4 regions of the Streptomyces sp. NPDC026500 genome follow, and region 3 is predicted to be linked to each of the others. Evidence: riboswitches for the same ligand, from Rfam matches in the RefSeq annotation. Region 3 holds a riboswitch; each other region holds the start of a gene.
What was found. A riboswitch is a leader RNA that binds a small molecule or an ion and turns the genes downstream of it on or off. The one in region 3 is predicted to bind cyclic di-AMP.

Region 1: another riboswitch for cyclic di-AMP. It lies ahead of ACZ4N5_RS27605 (transglycosylase SLT domain-containing protein); the one in region 3 lies ahead of ACZ4N5_RS32860 (M23 family metallopeptidase).
Region 2: another riboswitch for cyclic di-AMP. It lies ahead of ACZ4N5_RS00080 (M23 family metallopeptidase); the one in region 3 lies ahead of ACZ4N5_RS32860 (M23 family metallopeptidase).
Region 4: another riboswitch for cyclic di-AMP. It lies ahead of ACZ4N5_RS31890 (C40 family peptidase); the one in region 3 lies ahead of ACZ4N5_RS32860 (M23 family metallopeptidase).

Annotation. Positions count from the first base shown of each region.
Region 1 is NZ_JBVHQB010000016.1:174,925-178,990, reverse strand. It holds gene ACZ4N5_RS27610 (CocE/NonD family hydrolase) at 1-1,247, shown strand, start outside; cyclic di-AMP (ydaO/yuaA leader) riboswitch at 1,914-2,074, shown strand; gene ACZ4N5_RS27605 (transglycosylase SLT domain-containing protein) at 2,078-2,848, shown strand; gene ACZ4N5_RS27600 (HAD family hydrolase) at 2,920-3,729, opposite strand; gene ACZ4N5_RS27595 (hypothetical protein) at 4,010-4,066, shown strand, end outside.
Region 2 is NZ_JBVHQB010000001.1:22,949-27,014, reverse strand. It holds gene ACZ4N5_RS00085 (PP2C family protein-serine/threonine phosphatase) at 1-1,016, shown strand, start outside; cyclic di-AMP (ydaO/yuaA leader) riboswitch at 1,322-1,478, shown strand; gene ACZ4N5_RS00080 (M23 family metallopeptidase) at 1,491-2,525, shown strand; gene ACZ4N5_RS00075 (aldo/keto reductase) at 2,749-3,693, shown strand; gene ACZ4N5_RS00070 (PrsW family intramembrane metalloprotease) at 3,806-4,066, opposite strand, start outside.
Region 3 is NZ_JBVHQB010000022.1:118,760-122,825, forward strand. It holds gene ACZ4N5_RS32855 (tyrosine-protein phosphatase) at 1-570, opposite strand, end outside; cyclic di-AMP (ydaO/yuaA leader) riboswitch at 1,213-1,372, shown strand; gene ACZ4N5_RS32860 (M23 family metallopeptidase) at 1,375-2,271, shown strand; gene ACZ4N5_RS32865 (SGNH/GDSL hydrolase family protein) at 2,622-3,407, shown strand; gene ACZ4N5_RS32870 (TetR/AcrR family transcriptional regulator) at 4,001-4,066, opposite strand, start outside.
Region 4 is NZ_JBVHQB010000021.1:86,248-90,313, forward strand. It holds gene ACZ4N5_RS31885 (tellurite resistance/C4-dicarboxylate transporter family protein) at 1-266, opposite strand, end outside; gene ACZ4N5_RS31890 (C40 family peptidase) at 433-1,617, opposite strand; cyclic di-AMP (ydaO/yuaA leader) riboswitch at 1,626-1,779, opposite strand; gene pcrA (DNA helicase PcrA) at 2,417-4,066, shown strand, end outside.

The DNA of each region.
Region 1 (4,066 bases), on a different contig from region 3:
TGCTGCGCCTGGTGGAGAACCTGCCACCGGATCGCGTACGCGGTCTCATCGGACCCTGGTCGCACCAGTACCCGGACCGGGGCCTGCCGCCCGGACCGGCAATCGGCTTCCTCCAGGAGACGCTGCGCTGGTGGGACCACTGGCTCCGGGACGAAGAGACGGACGCGCTCTCCATCCCCGTGCTGCGCTCGTACGTGATGGACGCGCACCCTCCGGCGACCGTGTACGGAGAGCTCCCCGGCCGCTGGGTCGGCGACCCGGCCTGGCCTTCACCCTCGGTGACCCCGGTCGCGTACGCGCTCCAGGGCGCCCCGGTACCGGTGCGCTCCCCGCAGCACACGGGGGTCGACGCGGGCCGCTTCTTCCCCTTCGGCAACGAGGCCGACCTGCCGCCGGACCAGCGGGAGGAGGACGCCCGGTCGGCCTGCTTCGAGTTCGAGGTGGCGGAGGAGACCTGGGTGCTGGGCCGCCCACGGGTCAATCTGCGGCTGACGTCCGGGTCGCCCAGGGGCCAGGTGATCGCCCGGCTGTGCGACGTCGCCCCGGACGGAGCGTCCACGCTCGTCACCCGGGGCGCCCTGAACCTGTCAGCGCGCCAAGGCCGCGACCAGGCCGTTCCGTGGAAACCGGGTACTACGGAGAACGTGGTGTTCGACCTGAACGGCATCGGCTACGCGTTCCCGGCGGGCCACCGCATCCGCCTGGGCGTCTCCTCCGCGTACTGGCCGTGGATCTGGCCCCAGCCTGGCTCGGAGGCGGGCTTCACCCTGGACCCGATCGGCAGCACCCTGGAACTCCCCGTACGGGCAAGGGAGTCGGACCCCTCGATCACCTTCGGGGAACCGGAGGAGTCCGAACCCCTCGGCGTGACCGTCTCCGCGACCCTGGACGAGCCCCGCCCGGAACGCCTGGTCCTGCGTGACGTGGCCGCGGGCACCTGGCGCCTGGAGGTGGACCCGGGCCACGGCGGCACCCGCGTGTACCCCGACGGCCTCGAATGCACGGAGGACGCGCGGGAGACGTACACGATCGACGAGTCGGACCCGCTGTCCGCCCGCGCCCGCTCGACCTGGTCGATCCGGCTGCACCGCCCGGACCTGCCGTGGGACGCCCGCGTCGAGACGGTCTCCGCCATCACCTGCGACGCACGGGACTTCATCACGACCGACGAGGTCGTCTGCAAGGACGGCGACGAGGTCGTCTTCCACCGAACCTGGGAGAAGCGAATCCCGCGCACAGCCGGCTGAAAGGGCCCGACCGACAGGGCTTACGGGGGCGGGAGTTCACCCCCGTAAGCCCTGTCGGCCGGGCCCCCGCACACCGCGCGCCCCGGCGCCGGTCCGCGCGGCGTCCCGACACCGACATGCCGCCCGGACGCCGAACACCGGTGCCACGGACCGCACTTCGCCCTGTGCTCACCAAGACGCGATCCGCGACCACCCGGCTCGGCCCGCGCTCGCTGCAGCCCGCTCCGAATCGCCGGGCTCGGCCCCGCGTCCGCCCGGCTCGGCCGCCGTCCTACCCCCGCTCCGGCCCCGGACCTGCCGCGCTCCCCTACGTGTCCCGCGCCGCGAATCTCGCTGCGGGAGGGGCCGCTCGGCGTCCTGCGGAGGCTTGTCACCCCCCTGCCGCCGCAAGCGCAATGCCCGAATTGCCTTGCATGCCGCCTTGATGACCCTTGGTCTCGTGAATTGGGTCACCAGCGAGCCGGTACGCCACCTCGCGCCACCTCTCGACCAACCCCTTTGCCAAAGGCAAGTTGAGGATCCAATTCCGGCGCAATCGGACTTTTTCCCCGTGCCCTAACCAGGCGAAAGCGATCTTCGCAGCCAAATCTGGTCTTGTTCCGGACATGTGCTCTCGCATACGTTCTCGTCGATCCCGGGCGGATCGCCGAATCCTGCCGCCGCCCGGAAACCCACCCACCCACGCACGGCAGGAGCGGGGGAACCACAGGTAAGCCGCCGATCCGGACACACCGGACCGGCTAGGGGTGAAGCCGCGCCCAAAACGCGGCCGGGCATCTCCCGCCCGAACCCGACAGCTCACCTCGCAGGCGTCGGAGAGGACAGTCGTCATGCCCGTACGAGGCAAGCACCGCCGCACGAAGACCAACGTCATCACCCGGGGCATGATCGCCGCCGGAACTGGCGGCATCGCCCTTGCCCTCCCGCTCGTGAGCGCGACCGGCGCCCACGCCGCGACCCCGGCGCAGGCCCCCCAGCTCACGAAGGCCGCCCACACCGCGGTCATCCCCAACGTGCAGCTCATCACCTACAAGGTGGTCGCGGGCGACACCCTCTCCAAGGTGGCACAGAAGCACCCCGAGAGCGGTGGCTGGAAGAAGCTGTACACGGCGAACCGCGCGGTCATCGGCGACAACCCCGCCCTGATCCGTCCGGGTCTGAAGCTGACCGTGGGCACGAAGAAGCTGAAGTCGACGGTCGTGCGCACGACGGCGAAGGCGACCCCGGCTGTCGCCAAGTCCAAGGTGGCCACCGCCACCCAGGCCTCCGTCAAGACCTACGCCAACAACCTCGACGGCTGGATCAAGCAGTCCCTTGACGTCATGGCCAAGGCGGGCATACCGGGCAGCTACGACGGCATCTACCGCAACGTGATGCGCGAGTCCTCCGGCAACCCCAACGCCATCAACAACTGGGACTCCAACGCCGCCGCGGGCATCCCCTCCAAGGGCCTGCTCCAGGTCATCGACCCCACGTTCCAGGCCTTCCACGTCGCCGGAACGTCGATGAACATCTACGACCCGGTCGCGAACATCACCGCGGCCTGCAACTACGCGGCCAAGACCTACGGCTCCATCGACAACGTCAACGGCGCCTACTGATCGCACCCTCGGCTTCACCCTCACCCGCCGGCGGCACCTTCTCGGTGCCGCCGGCGGGTGCGTTGCCACTGCTAGAAGCCGAAGAGGCGCTCCAGGACCACCGCGATTCCGTCGTCCTCGTTCGACAGGGTGACCTCGTCGGCCACCGCCTTCAGTTCCGGGTGGGCGTTGGCCATCGCCACACCGCGGGCGGCCCAGTCGAACATCGGGATGTCGTTGGGCATGTCACCGAAGGCGAGCGTCGCGGCTGGGGTGAGACCGAGGTGCGCGGCCGCGAGAGCGAGTCCCGTCGCCTTGGTCACCCCGCATGGCTGGAGTTCGACGGTGCCGGGCCCGGACATGGTGACCGTCGCGAGTGAACCGACCACTCCCCGCGCCGCCGACGCCAACTCGTCGTCCGACAGCGACGGGTGACGGAGCAACACCTTGCTGATCGGCTCCGTCCAGAGGTCGTCCCGACGCGGCACCCGCACCGCCGGCAGGGTCGGATGCGGCATCACATACCCCGGCTCGATGAGCGTCAGACCGTCCACGCCGTCCTGGTCGACCGCCGCGTACAGCAGCCCGACCTCCGCCTCGATCTTGCCGAGTGCCGTCTCCGCCAGTTCCCTGTCCAGGGTCACCGACCACAGCATGCGGTCCGCCCCGGCGTCGTACAGCTGCGCCCCCTGCCCGCACACCGCCAGTCCCTCACCGCCGAGTTCATCGAGGAGCGGTCGCACGCGCGGTGCGGGGCGGCCCGTCACCACGAGATGCTGGGCACCCGCCTGGGTCACCTTCGCCAACGCGGCCCGGGACCGGTCGGAGAGAGTGTCGTCGCCGCGCAGCAGCGTTCCGTCCAGGTCAGTGGCGATGAGTGAATATGCAGTCGGAGCGGCCATGATCCGAAGAATACGGATCGAACGACTCATCGGCCCGGCGTGAACCGGACGACGTCCGGTATCCCGTCAGCAACGCCGTTCACCGTACGGTGGTAAGCGCGTTGCGACCGCTTCGGATCACGCAAGGTCCGCTTCCGCCCACACCGACTTTCCCCCACACGACCGACCACAACACCCCAACACCGCCCCGCCACAGGCCGACTCGGCGCCAGGCCGACTCGGTGACGGCGCGCACCGCGGCGGACATCGGCGACGAGCACCGACAAGTCCGAGGAGAGACATGCCTGTTGAGCCCGCTGCGTGGCTTCCTGGCCCATCGCGCACGGTGACCCCGTTC
Region 2 (4,066 bases), on a different contig from region 3:
TCGCCGGGATCTTCTACGACTACTTCACCCCGGGTGACTACACCGCGGCCCCCCTCTTCACGGCCGCACCCCTGGTCGCCGCGCCCCTCTACTCGCTGCGTGGCACCGTCCTCGCCGGCGTCGGCGCCGTCGGCGCGGTGTTCCTGGTCCACTCTCTGCTCGGCATCGTCCTTCAGGTCGACGCGGTCACCGAGACGGTCACCGTGGCGACGGCCGCCATTCTCGCCGTCCTCCTCAACATCGTCGTCCGGCGCGGTGACGAACGGCTCGCCTCCGTCCGGGAGATCGCCGAGTTCGCGCAGCGCGCCGTGCTGCCCGAGCCCGCGGAGCGGATCGACGGCCTCGATGTCGCGGCCCGCTACGAGGCGGCTCAGGAGGACGCGTTCATCGGCGGTGACCTGTACGCGGTGCAGGACTCCCCGTACGGCGTGCGGCTGGTCGTCGGGGACGTACGGGGGAAGGGGATGACCGCGGTGGCCGCCGTCGCCGTGGTGGTCGGCGCGTTCCGGGAGGCGGCCGAGCAGGAGCCGACACTGGAGGCGGTCGCACGGCGCCTGGAGCGGGCGCTGACGCGCCCGGGCACCCTGCACGAGAGCCCTGACGCGTTCGAGGAGTTCACCACCGCCGTCCTCGCGGAGATCCCGCGCGACGAGGACGTCGTCCGCATCGTCAACCGCGGCCATCCGCCGCCCCTGCTCCTGCATCCCGACGGCACGCTCGTCACGCTCGGCGCCGAGCCCTTCGCGCTGCCGCTCGGGATGAGCGAGCTGGGAACCTGGCCCGACCGGGCGGTACAGAGCCGCTTTGCGCGCGGGGCGATGCTGCTCCTGCACACGGACGGGCTGTCCGAGGCCCGCGATTCACGCGGGACGTTCTACGATCCGGCCGCGTGGCTGGCCGGACGGGTCTTTCCCGGCCCCGACGCGCTGTTGACCGCCCTCTCCGAGGCGGTCCGCCGGCATACGGGCGGCGCTTTGACGGACGACATGGCGCTGCTCGCCGTCCGGCGCTTTTGACGGGTGCTCGCTGAGGGGATCTCCGCAGAGCTCGGGAGGTCCTTCGCGTGCCACACGTACGGCCATTTCAGGCATGGTCACGAACGGTGATCGGACCGTTCCCCTCCGCATAACATCTGACATACCGTCAAGGGAATCCGTGTCGACGGGATAGGGTCAACTCGCCCGTTTTTCACCGCTCATGACCTCAAAGTCCAGGCCAAAAGCCGTTAATGATCAGCCCGAACAGCTTGGAATTCGGTGCCTGAGTCTATTAACGTTCGATAACGCAGCGCGGTCGTTACAGCCGTCACAAGAGGTGGCTCCGTGCGCACGTGCCGAATCCCGCAAGGGAACCGGGGAACCATCAACTTGGGGTGAATCGAGCGTATTCCGCCGTGGGAACACGGTGGCTATACGCGCGTAGGAGACCTTCCTGCTCCGAACCCGTCAGCTAACCCGGTAGGCGGCAAGGAAGCAAAGGAGTGCGCCCACGTGGCATCCGACCGGCCCGCTCAGCCGACCTCGTTCGCGCCGAATGACACACATACCTTCGGCTACGGCAAGGACGAGGGCCCCTGGGAGGAGTGGAACCCCACCGAGGATTCCGTTCTTCCCGTCCGCGGCCGGCACCGCACGGGCAAGCAGCGCGGCGGAGGACTCGCCCGCAGCTCCACGGTTCTCGGCGTAGGCGTCATAGCCGCCGTCGGCGCGGGTGGCATCGCCAGCGCCGCGCCGGGCAAGCCGCCCGTCTCGATCTCGCTGCCCGACCTGTCGTCGGTCACCCAGTCCGCCAAGGCCCTGATATCGGACGGTGGATCCAGCGCCCCCAAGGGCTCCACGACTCCGCTCACCAATGCCGGTCTGACCAGCGCCGACGCGGCGCAGGGTGCCACGGACGCGGGTGAGGCGCTGCGCTCCCGCATCATGCAGCAGGCCCAGTCGCAGCAGAACCAGGCCGACACCGCCACGCAGCAGGCAGCCCAGGCCGCCGCCGCGAAGAAGGCCGTCGCGCTCGCCGCCAAGCAACAGGACGACGCGGAGGCCAAGGCCGCCGCCGCGAAGCAGAAGGCGGAGGAGGAGGCCAAGGCGAAGGCCGAGACCGAGCGACTCGCCGAGCTCGCCAAGAGCTACTCGCTGCCGACCTCCTCGTACACCCTGACCTCGCGCTTCGGCGAGGCCGGCTCCATGTGGTCCTCCGGCTACCACACCGGCCTCGACTTCGCGGCGCCCACCGGCACGCTCATCAAGGCGATCCACAGCGGCACCATCACCGAGGCCGGCTGGGCGGGTTCGTACGGCTACCGCACGATCCTCACCCTCGACGACGGTACGGAGCTGTGGTTCTGCCACCAGTCGTCGATCAGCGTCAGCGTGGGCCAGAAGGTCGCCACGGGTGATGTCATCGGACGCGTGGGCGCGACGGGCAACGTCACCGGGCCGCACCTGCACCTCGAAGTGCACCCCGGCGGCGCCGCCACCGGCATCGACCCGATGGCGTGGCTCCAGAGCAAGGGCCTCAACCCCTGATCCGTACGGGCTCCTGAGCCGTACGAGCCGTACGGCGTCCGACGCGGGCGGGTGTGACCCCTGACGCGTGCCGTACGCATGTCCTCCCCGATCTCCGGCGGCCCTGACGTCATCCCCCCCGACGTCAGGACCGCCGGTCAGGCGGATACGGACGCCTGCGCGCACCGGCCCGTCCGGAGTGAGCGCGGAATACATGCATCCGGCACGGGTGTTGACGTCGTACATGACTTCTCTTCGCAAGCTCGGTTCGTCCGACCTCGAGGTCTTCCCGCTCTCCCTCGGCGGCAACGTCTTCGGCTGGACGGCCGACGAGACCCGGTCCTTCGCCGTGCTCGACGCCTACGCGGCCGCCGGCGGCAACTTCCTCGACACCGCCGACTCCTACTCGGCGTGGGTCGAGGGCAACGAGGGCGGCGAGTCCGAGACCATCATCGGCAAGTGGCTGAAGACCCGCGGCAACCGTGCGGAGATCGTGGTCGCCACCAAGGTCAGCCAGCACCCCGCGTACCCCGGGCTGTCCGGTGCCAACATCAAGGCCGCGGCCGACGCGTCGCTGCGCCGTCTGGGCACCGACCACATCGACCTCTACTACACGCACTTCGACAAGCCGGAGGTGCCGGTCGACGAGATCATCGGCGCCCTCGACGAACTGGTGAGGGCCGGCAAGGTGCGGCACATCGCCGCCTCCAACATCTCGCCGGAGCGGCTCCGGGAGTCCCTGGAGTTCTCCGACCGCGAGGGCCTCGCGCGCTACGTCGCGCTCCAGCCGCAGTACAACCTGGTCTCGCGCGACACCTACGAGGGCGCCCTGCGGGACGTCGCCTCCCGGGCCGGTCTGGCCGCCGTCCCCTACTTCGGACTCGCCGCCGGTTTCCTCACCGGCAAGTACCGCCCGGGAACGACCGTCGACTCGCCCCGGGCGGCGGGCGCGGCCAAGCACCTCGGCACGGAACGCGGGCCGCGGGTCCTCGCCGCCCTCGACGAGATCGCCGGGGCCCACGGCGTCGCGGTGCCGACGGTCGCCCTCGCCTGGCTGGCCGCACAGCCGACGGTCGCCGCGCCGATCGCCTCCGCGCGCACGGTGGAGCAGCTTCCGGCGCTGCTGGGGGTCGCGGACCTGGTGCTGACGGACGAGGAACTGACGCTGTTGTCGAAGGCCTCGGCGTAAGCAGGGGCCGAGCGTCGGCGCGGCACCGCCGGTGTCGACCGGTTGTGCCGCGTGCCGGGAGCGTCGTGTTCCCGGGGTGACGGATTCCGGGCGTGCCAGGGCTGTTCCGCGCCTATGTGCGGTACGGGTTGTACGCGGGATACGGAGCCGGCGCCGACGCCTGTGCCGGTGGTCCGTAGGGCTGCGCGGGCGGGGCGGCGTACCCGTATCCATGGGCCGGCCAGGGCGGTGGCGCGGGCAGCGGTGTCGTCGCGCGGGCCGCGTAGGCGAGGGCCGGGCGGGCGATCTCCCGGCGGCGCCACAGCTCGTCGAGCAACTCGCGCTCCCGTACGACGAAATCGGCGCCGGCTCGGCCCCGGCGGCCCCGGTGGCG
Region 3 (4,066 bases):
GTTCGACTCCAGGTAGTCGGCCACGATCGCGTCCCGCTCGACGCCGAGGGCGAGGAGGGTGACGGCGATGGACAGCCCGGCGCGGTCCTTGCCGGCCGCGCAGTGCATCAGCGCGGGCACGCTGTCCTCGGCCAGCGCGTGCAGCACCTGGGAGTGCTCGGCCGTGCGCTCCTTGATGATCGTGCGGTAGGAGCGGATCATCCGGTTCGCGGCCTTGCCGTCGCCGAGGATCGCGCGCAGCTGGTCGAGATCGCCGTCGCGGACCATCTTCCAGAACTCGCTGCCGTCCGCCGGGTCGCTCAGCGGAAGATTCACGTTCCGTACGCCCGGCAGTTCGACGTCCGGGCCCTCCAGCTTCTGGTCCGCGGCATTGCGGAAGTCGAAGATCGTGTGGAGTCCCAGGGAGGCGAGGAACGTGGCGTCCTCCTCCGTGGCGTGGGCGAGGTGGCCGCTGCGGAACAGGTGCCCGTCACGCACTCGCCGGCCGTCCGCGGTGGGTAGGCCACCCACGTCGCGGAAGTTGCGCACTCCGCCGAGATCGGGCTCGGTCGACGGGACCTGCTGCGTCACGGGGGGCTCCTCTCATTCGGCCGCCGGCGTCGCCGGGCTGGACTCGGCGTCGCTCGTCGGCAGTTGTGTCCGGCTCGCGCTCTCGACGATACGACATGGGTTCCTGAGGCAATGAGTTGTCCACAGGCGTCACCTCCCAGGCGGGACACGGCGGGACACCCTTGGTGACGTTGCTCCACGGGCACGCATGTTCGAATTTAACGAGAGGTCGGCCGACCCTCCGACCGCACGGTCCTGGCGGGGCGAATTATGCCGAGATGCGGCATTACTGCATGCCGTTTTGTGCGCTTACCGGCTCAGAGGTCCTGATGTGATGGTTGTCCGCCGAAGTCGCATCTGGCGGTTCTGTCCGAATTGGTGCCTTCATTCCAACTGGCCCTGGAATAAAGCACCCTGGGCCGAGTCGCGTGAGGAGCGTCATATTCGTGACGATGCGTTGCCGTCCTCATTTCTCAACCCGCACGCATTTCCGGGCGAGTTGAGCGGTCCGAAAGATCGTCATTCCACAGAGTGTGACGGCAATTCCCGCATGGATCAAGAAAGGTGAGCGCGCAGATAAGGCACATAGTTGTCGACGCGCTCTCATCTCGCTTACGTTCTGCCTCAATCCGGACGGACGCCCAATCCTGCCGCCGCCCGGAATCCGCACACTCACCCGTACACGGCAGGAGCGGGGGACCCACAGGTTCCGTGCCTGATCCGGTCTCCGGAACAGGCTAGGGGTAAAGCCGCGCAGCAGCGCGGCCGGGCATCTCCAGCCCGCACCCGACAGCTCACCCCGCAGGCGCCGGAGAGGAAATCGTCATGCCCGCGAAGGGTAAGCACCGCCGTCCCAAGTCCTTTCGTTTCACCCGCTCGATAGCCGTGGCCGGAACCGGTGGCGCGGCGCTCGCGCTGCCTCTGTTGGGTGCCACGGGCGCCCACGCCGCGACCCCGGCCACGGCCGTCACGCAGCACGTCGAGAAGGCCGCGACCACCGCTCCCGTCGTCAAGAAGTCCGCCACGACGAAGACGAAGACGTACGCGGTGAGGTCCGGCGACTATCTCTCGAAGATCGCCGACGAGCAGAACGTCACCGGCGGCTGGAAGAAGATCTACTCCGACAACCGCTCCGCCATCGGCAGCGACCCGTCGCTGATCCACCCCGGTCTGAAGCTGTCGCTCGGCAAGAAGGCCGCCTTCGCCGGCGCCCACTCGGCCACCCGGACGACGACCTCGGCGGCGAAGACCGGCCACGCGACCCCGGCCACCGGCACCGCTGCCTCCAACGGCGCTTCCACCAGCAGCAGTTCCGGCTACACCCTGCCTGTCGAGGGCGGCACCGTCGGCACCGGCTACAAGGTGGCGGGCAGCATGTGGTCCAGCGGCTACCACACGGGCGTGGACTTCGTGGTCCCGACCGGCACCACGATCAAGTCCATCGCCGCGGGCACCGTCGTCTCCGCGGGTTGGGGCGGCGCCTACGGCAACCAGGTCGTCATCCAGCACGCCGACGGCAAGTACTCCCAGTACGCCCACATGTCGTCCCTGTCCGTCTCGGCGGGACAGACCGTGACCGAGGGGCAGCAGCTCGGCCTCTCCGGCGCGACCGGCAACGTCACCGGACCGCACCTGCACTTCGAGATCCGCACCACGCCGGACTACGGCTCCGACGTCGACCCGGTCGCGTACCTGCGCTCGCACGGTGTCGCCGTCGGCTGACGCCTCCCCTGAGCTCCAGACGCTTGCCCTGCTCCTGACGGCAGGACTGCCTCCGAAGGCCGGACCCCATGATCCCCGGGGTCCGGCCTTCGGTGGTTCCCGCCACCGGGCACGTGACCGTGGTTGAGCGAGGCATGTGACTCCCGCCGAGCGATTCCCCGCCATTTCCACGGCATGGGGGTGATCGCTGCTTCAACACCCTTGATCCGAGCCCTATTCCAGAGTTGACCAATGCTTGGCGAGTGGCTTATCTCACCGTCCGTCAACCCTTCCCTACGGTCGCGTAGCTCACATCCGAAGGTGAATCATGGGTCGATGTGGCAGACGATTCGAAGAGTGACAACAGATCAGTGATCGGGTCGTACGTGGCGGTGGGGGACAGCTTCACCGAGGGCGTCGGCGACCCTGGGCCCGACGGGGCGTTCGTCGGTTGGGCCGACCGGTTCGCGGTACTTCTCGCCGACCGGCGACCCGAGGGCGATTTCAACTACACCAATCTCGCGGTGCGCGGCAAACTGCTCGACCAGATCGTCGAGTCCCAGCTCCAGAGGGCCAAGGAACTCGGCCCGGACCTGGTCTCGTTCTGCGCGGGCGGCAACGACATCATCCGCCCCGGCACCGACCCCGACGAGGTCGCGGAGCGCTTCGAGCGTGCGATCGTCGACCTCACCTCCGCCGTCGGCACCGTCATGGTGACGACCGGCTTCGACACCCGCGGCGTCCCCGTGCTCAAGCATCTGCGCGGCAAGATCGCCACCTACAACGGACATGTGCGGGCCGTCGCGGACCGCTACGGCTGTCCCGTCCTCGACCTCTGGTCCCTGAAGACGATCCAGGACCGCCGCGCCTGGGACGGAGACCGGCTGCACCTGTCGCCCGAGGGGCACACCCGGGTGGCGCTCCGTGCCGGACAGGTACTCGGTCTCGATGTGCCCGCCGACCCGGACCAGCCCTGGCCGCCCCTTCCGCCGCGCGGCACGCTCGAAATGCGCCGCGACAACATCCAGTGGGCCCGCGAATATCTGGTCCCGTGGATCGGACGGCGGCTGCGCGGGGAGTCCTCGGGCGATCACGTGGCGGCCAAGGGGACCCTGTCACCGGACGACATCAAGCTGCGCATCGAGTCGGTGGCCTGAGACGGGACCGCTCCGGTCACGCGGCCACGGGATCATGGGTTCCCGGGATCACGGGCCACCCTGGTCACGTGGCCACGGGACCAGCCCGGTCAAGGCACCACGGCCCACTCCGGTCGCGGCGTCACGGGCAGCGCGGGTCCGGGCCGGCGCGACCGGCCGGGATCCGTGCCGCGTCCGGGGCGGTCCGGGCTCGACCGGTGAGGTGACAGCGCGGGAGTGGCGCGGGGCGGAGCACGGCCGACGCTGCCGGGACGGCCGCGAACCGCCCCGAGTCCCGTGGGGCGGGTCCCGAAGGATCTCCAGGGAGCCCCCGTATGCCCGTCCGTCAGCCTTCCACCGCGCCCGCCGGTTCGCGCCGTACGCCGTCTGCGGGCGGCAGGTCCGCGCGCACGTTTGTCGCTCGATCGAGGCCCCGGCATTCGTCCGCAGCGCGCGCCGTTTCCCTCCGGGCCTCCGCCGTGCTCGCCGTGACGCTGCTCGCCCTCACCCTTCCGCAGACCCCCTCCGCGTCCGCGCTCGCGAGGCGTGCCCGACAACGCGGCGGGGTGCGGTGCCGGGCGCCGCGGGCCCGGCGGGAACGGTTCAGACGGGCCCTAGCGCACTGCCGCCATCAACGCCTCGCGCTCAAGGCCCAGTTCACGGGCGAGGGCCTCGTCGGC
Region 4 (4,066 bases), on a different contig from region 3:
ACCGCGTTGAGCCCGGCCGGCGTGCCGGCCTGCCGCATCCATTGCTCCCGGTCGCCCACCAGCCGGACGAGGAAGTCCGCGGCGAGCCCGAGCCAGGCGAGCGACGCGAGGACCAGCGCGATCCGGGAGAGGGTCTCGTAGCCGGTCAGGTGCAGCCCGATCGAGATGATGCCGGTGGCCATGACGGCGGTCCCGGCGGCGGGCGACCGCCCCGCCCACCAGGCGCGGAACGAAGCGGTGTCCGGCATGTCCGGTGTGTCTGGCATGCGCCCGATGCTAGGGATCTCCGCACCGGTTGCCGGCGGGGCACGCGCGTGGGGCGCACGAAAACACCGGGCACGCGTGCGGGGGGTACGAAATGCGGGGCACGCGCGCGTGGGGCTTCAGCCGCTCCACGCGCGCGTGCCTCGCGAAGGGCGCTCGCGCCCCGGTCTACGCCGGGCGCACCACGCTGTGGATCGCCGAGGTGCCGTCGTAGTAGATCGATTCCTCGCGGACGTACGCTCCCGGCTTCGGTGCGTGGATCATCATGCCGTTGCCGATGTAGAGGCCGACGTGGCTGATGTCGCTGTAGAAGAAGACCAGGTCACCGGGCTGGGCGTCAGCGAGGGAGACCGTCGTCCCCGCGTTCACCTGGTCGTAGGTGACGCGCGGAAGGCTGACGCCGGCGGCCCTCCAGGCGGCCTGGGTCAGGCCCGAGCAGTCGTACGAGTCCGGGCCGGTGGCGCCCCAGACGTACGGCTTGCCGATCTGCGCGCGGGCGAAGGAGAGCGCCTTGGCCGCCTTCGTCGCGTACGAGGAGTCCGTGGCCGTCGATCCCGTCGCGGATCCGGCAGTCGAACCGGTCGTCGATCCGGTCGTCGATCCGGTCGTCGTGCCCGACGACTGCTGCTGGGCGGCCTTCTCGGCGGCCGCCTGCTGCCGTGCCAGCTCGGCCGCCTTGGCCGTGGCCTGCTCCTGCTTCTTCTTCTCGATCGCCGCCAGCCGCGCCTTCTCCTCGGCGTCGAGCTTCGAGAGCAGGCTGCGGGCCTCGCTGAGCTTGCGCTGCACCGCGGCCTTGGACGTCCTGAGCGCGTTCTGCGAGGCGGTCAGCGACTGCAGGCTCCGACTGGCCTCCGCGCGCTTCTTGGTGGTGGCGGCCTGCTCCGTGATGTAGTCGTCCACGGCCGCCTTCTGGCGGGTCGTCAGACGGCTCATCAGCTGGGTCTGGTCGAAGTAGTCCTGCGGGTTGTCGGCGAGCAGCAGTGTCGCGGTGCTGGGCGCCGCGGCCCCGGTGCGGTACTGCGCCGCGGCGAAGGAACCCAGCTCCTCGCGCGCGGTGTTGAGCTTCTCGGTGCGCTGGGCGACGTCGTCGAGCAGGGTGTCGACGCGCTTCCGCTGCTTGGCGGTCTTCTCCCTGGTCGCGTTGTACTTGTCGGTGGCCGTCTCGGCCTGGTGGTAGAGGTCGTTGACCTTCTTCGAGACCTCTTCGATGCTGGGTTTGGGCTCGGCCGAGGGGGCGGCGTTCGCCGTCTGGGAGAGCAGGGCCACGGAGGTGAGGGCCGCCGTGGCGAGGGCCGGGGTCCGTATGCCTGCGATGCGCGTACCCGTAGGACGCCATTTGCGGTGCGACGCCAAGAGAGGCGACTCCTTCCGTCATCCGCCTACCGAGTTAGCTGTCGGGTTCGGGCGGGTGGTTCCGGAAGGTTGCCCTACGGTCCGCGCACAAGGCGGTCGGACCGATTCACCCCAAGGTCGGTGGGTCCCCGGCTCCGGCGGCCTCGTGGGCGTGCCGAACTCGGCGGAGGCCGCCCGGCCCGGCGAGGTTCGCCGGTTGCGGTCGAGTGGCCTTCCGGCACGCTAGCCAACTGGTGTGGCCCGTGTGAAGGTTGATGTGCGATATGCCCGATACATTTTCGTGACCATTCCCGTGTGCTCCGTCTCCTGTGATGCATTCGCGGTGATCCATCCGCAATGCGGCCCCTATTGGGCACCTGCGCCCTTCATGCCGCGGCTCCCTCGCGGGGTGGCGCGCCGCCCCGTCGCCGCTCTCGCGGCGGCGGGGCGCCCGTCTGCGGCGACGGCTTCCCGCTCTGAGCGGCTTCTGTGGGCATGGGGCGGAGACTCCCGCGGGGCACGGGGTGGCAGCTCGCTCGGGAGTGGCGCATCGCTGCCGGCGTGCCGACGTGCCGTCGCCTGTTCGGATTCCGGGCCGATGTCGATGTCGATGCCGATCGACGTCGATGGCGGCGCCGATGCCGATGCCGACTCCGCCCGTCCGATCCCTCGCCCGGGGTGACCGATCGGCGGTGTGTGGTCACGGATGGTGAGGTGTTGTGGCCGGACGCCCGTCCGCCCGGGATTCGCGTCACGAGTTCCGGTCGAGTTCTCGGGGTGGCGGCGGGCTGTCAGTGGGGCGGCCTAGACTCGGAGAGCGATGAGCAGCCTCTTTGACGACAGCTTCCTGGCGGACCTCAAGCCCTCCGGGGCCCACGAGGACGAACACCCGCCGCCGCCCGAGGACGATCACGTACCGGAGCCGGTTCCGGACGATCTGTTCGGCGGGAAGTTCGACATGCCGCCGAGCCGGGACGCGTACTACCGAGACGGCGCGCCCCGCCCCGCCGTGGACCCGGCGGCCCTGCTGGACGGACTGAACGAGAACCAGCGCGCGGCCGTGGTGCACTCCGCCTCGCCGCTGCTCATCGTGGCCGGCGCCGGCTCCGGCAAGACCCGGGTGCTCACCCACCGGATCGCGCATCTGCTCGGCGAGCGCAATGTCCACCCCGGCCAGATCCTCGCGATCACCTTCACGAACAAGGCCGCGGGCGAGATGAAGGAGCGCGTCGAGGCGCTCGTGGGCCCGCGCGCCAACGCGATGTGGGTGATGACCTTCCACAGCGCCTGTGTCCGCATCCTCCGCCGCGAGAGCAAGACGCTCGGATTCACCTCGTCGTTCTCGATCTACGACGCCGCCGACTCCAAGCGTCTGATGGCGCTCGTCTGCCGTGATCTCGACCTCGACCCCAAGCGTTTCCCGCCGAAGTCGTTCAGCGCCAAGATCTCGAACCTGAAGAACGAGCTGATCGACGAGGAGGACTTCGCGGCCCAGGCCACCGACGGCTTCGAGAAGACCCTCGCCCAGGCGTACGCGATGTACCAGTCGCGGCTGCGCGAGGCCAACGCGCTCGACTTCGACGACCTGATCATGACCACGGTCAATCTGCTGCGTGCCTTCCCGGACGTCGCCGAGCACTACCGCCGCCGCTTCCGGCACGTCCTGGTCGACGAGTACCAGGACACCAACCACGCGCAGTACGCGCTCGTCCGGGAGCTCGTGGGCAACTCCGAGCACCCCGTGGACGTACCGCCCAGCGAGTTCGACCTGCCCCCCGCCGAGCTGTGCGTCGTGGGTGACGCGGACCAGTCGATCTACGCCTTCCGCGGCGCGACCATCCGCAACATCCTCCAGTTCGAGGAGGACTACCCGAACGCGACGACGATCCTCCTGGAGCAGAACTACCGCTCCACCCAGACGATCCTGTCCGCCGCCAACGCGGTCATCGAGCGCAACGAGTCCCGCCGCCCCAAGAACCTGTGGACCAACGCGGGCGCGGGCTCGAACATCACGGGCTACGTCGCGGACACCGAGCACGACGAGGCCCAGTTCGTCGCCGACGAGATAGACCGTCTCACCGACGCGGGCGAGGCCAAGGCCGGCGACGTCGCGGTCTTCTACCGTACGAACGCGCAGTCCCGTGTCTTCGAAGAGGTCTTCATCCGCGTAGGCCTGCCCTACAAGGTCGTCGGCGGCGTCCGCTTCTACGAGCGCAAGGAGGTCCGGGACGTCCTGGCGTACCTCAGGGTGCTGTCCAACCCCGAGGACTCGGTCCCGATGCGCCGCATCCTGAACGTGCCCAAGCGCGGCATCGGCGACCGCGCCGAGGCGATGATCGACGCCCTGTCGCAGCGCGAGAAGATCAGCTTCCCGCAGGCGCTTCGCCGCGTCGACGAGGCCTACGGGATGGCCGCGCGCTCCACCAACGCGGTCAAGCGGTTCAACACGCTGATGGAGGACCTGCGCACC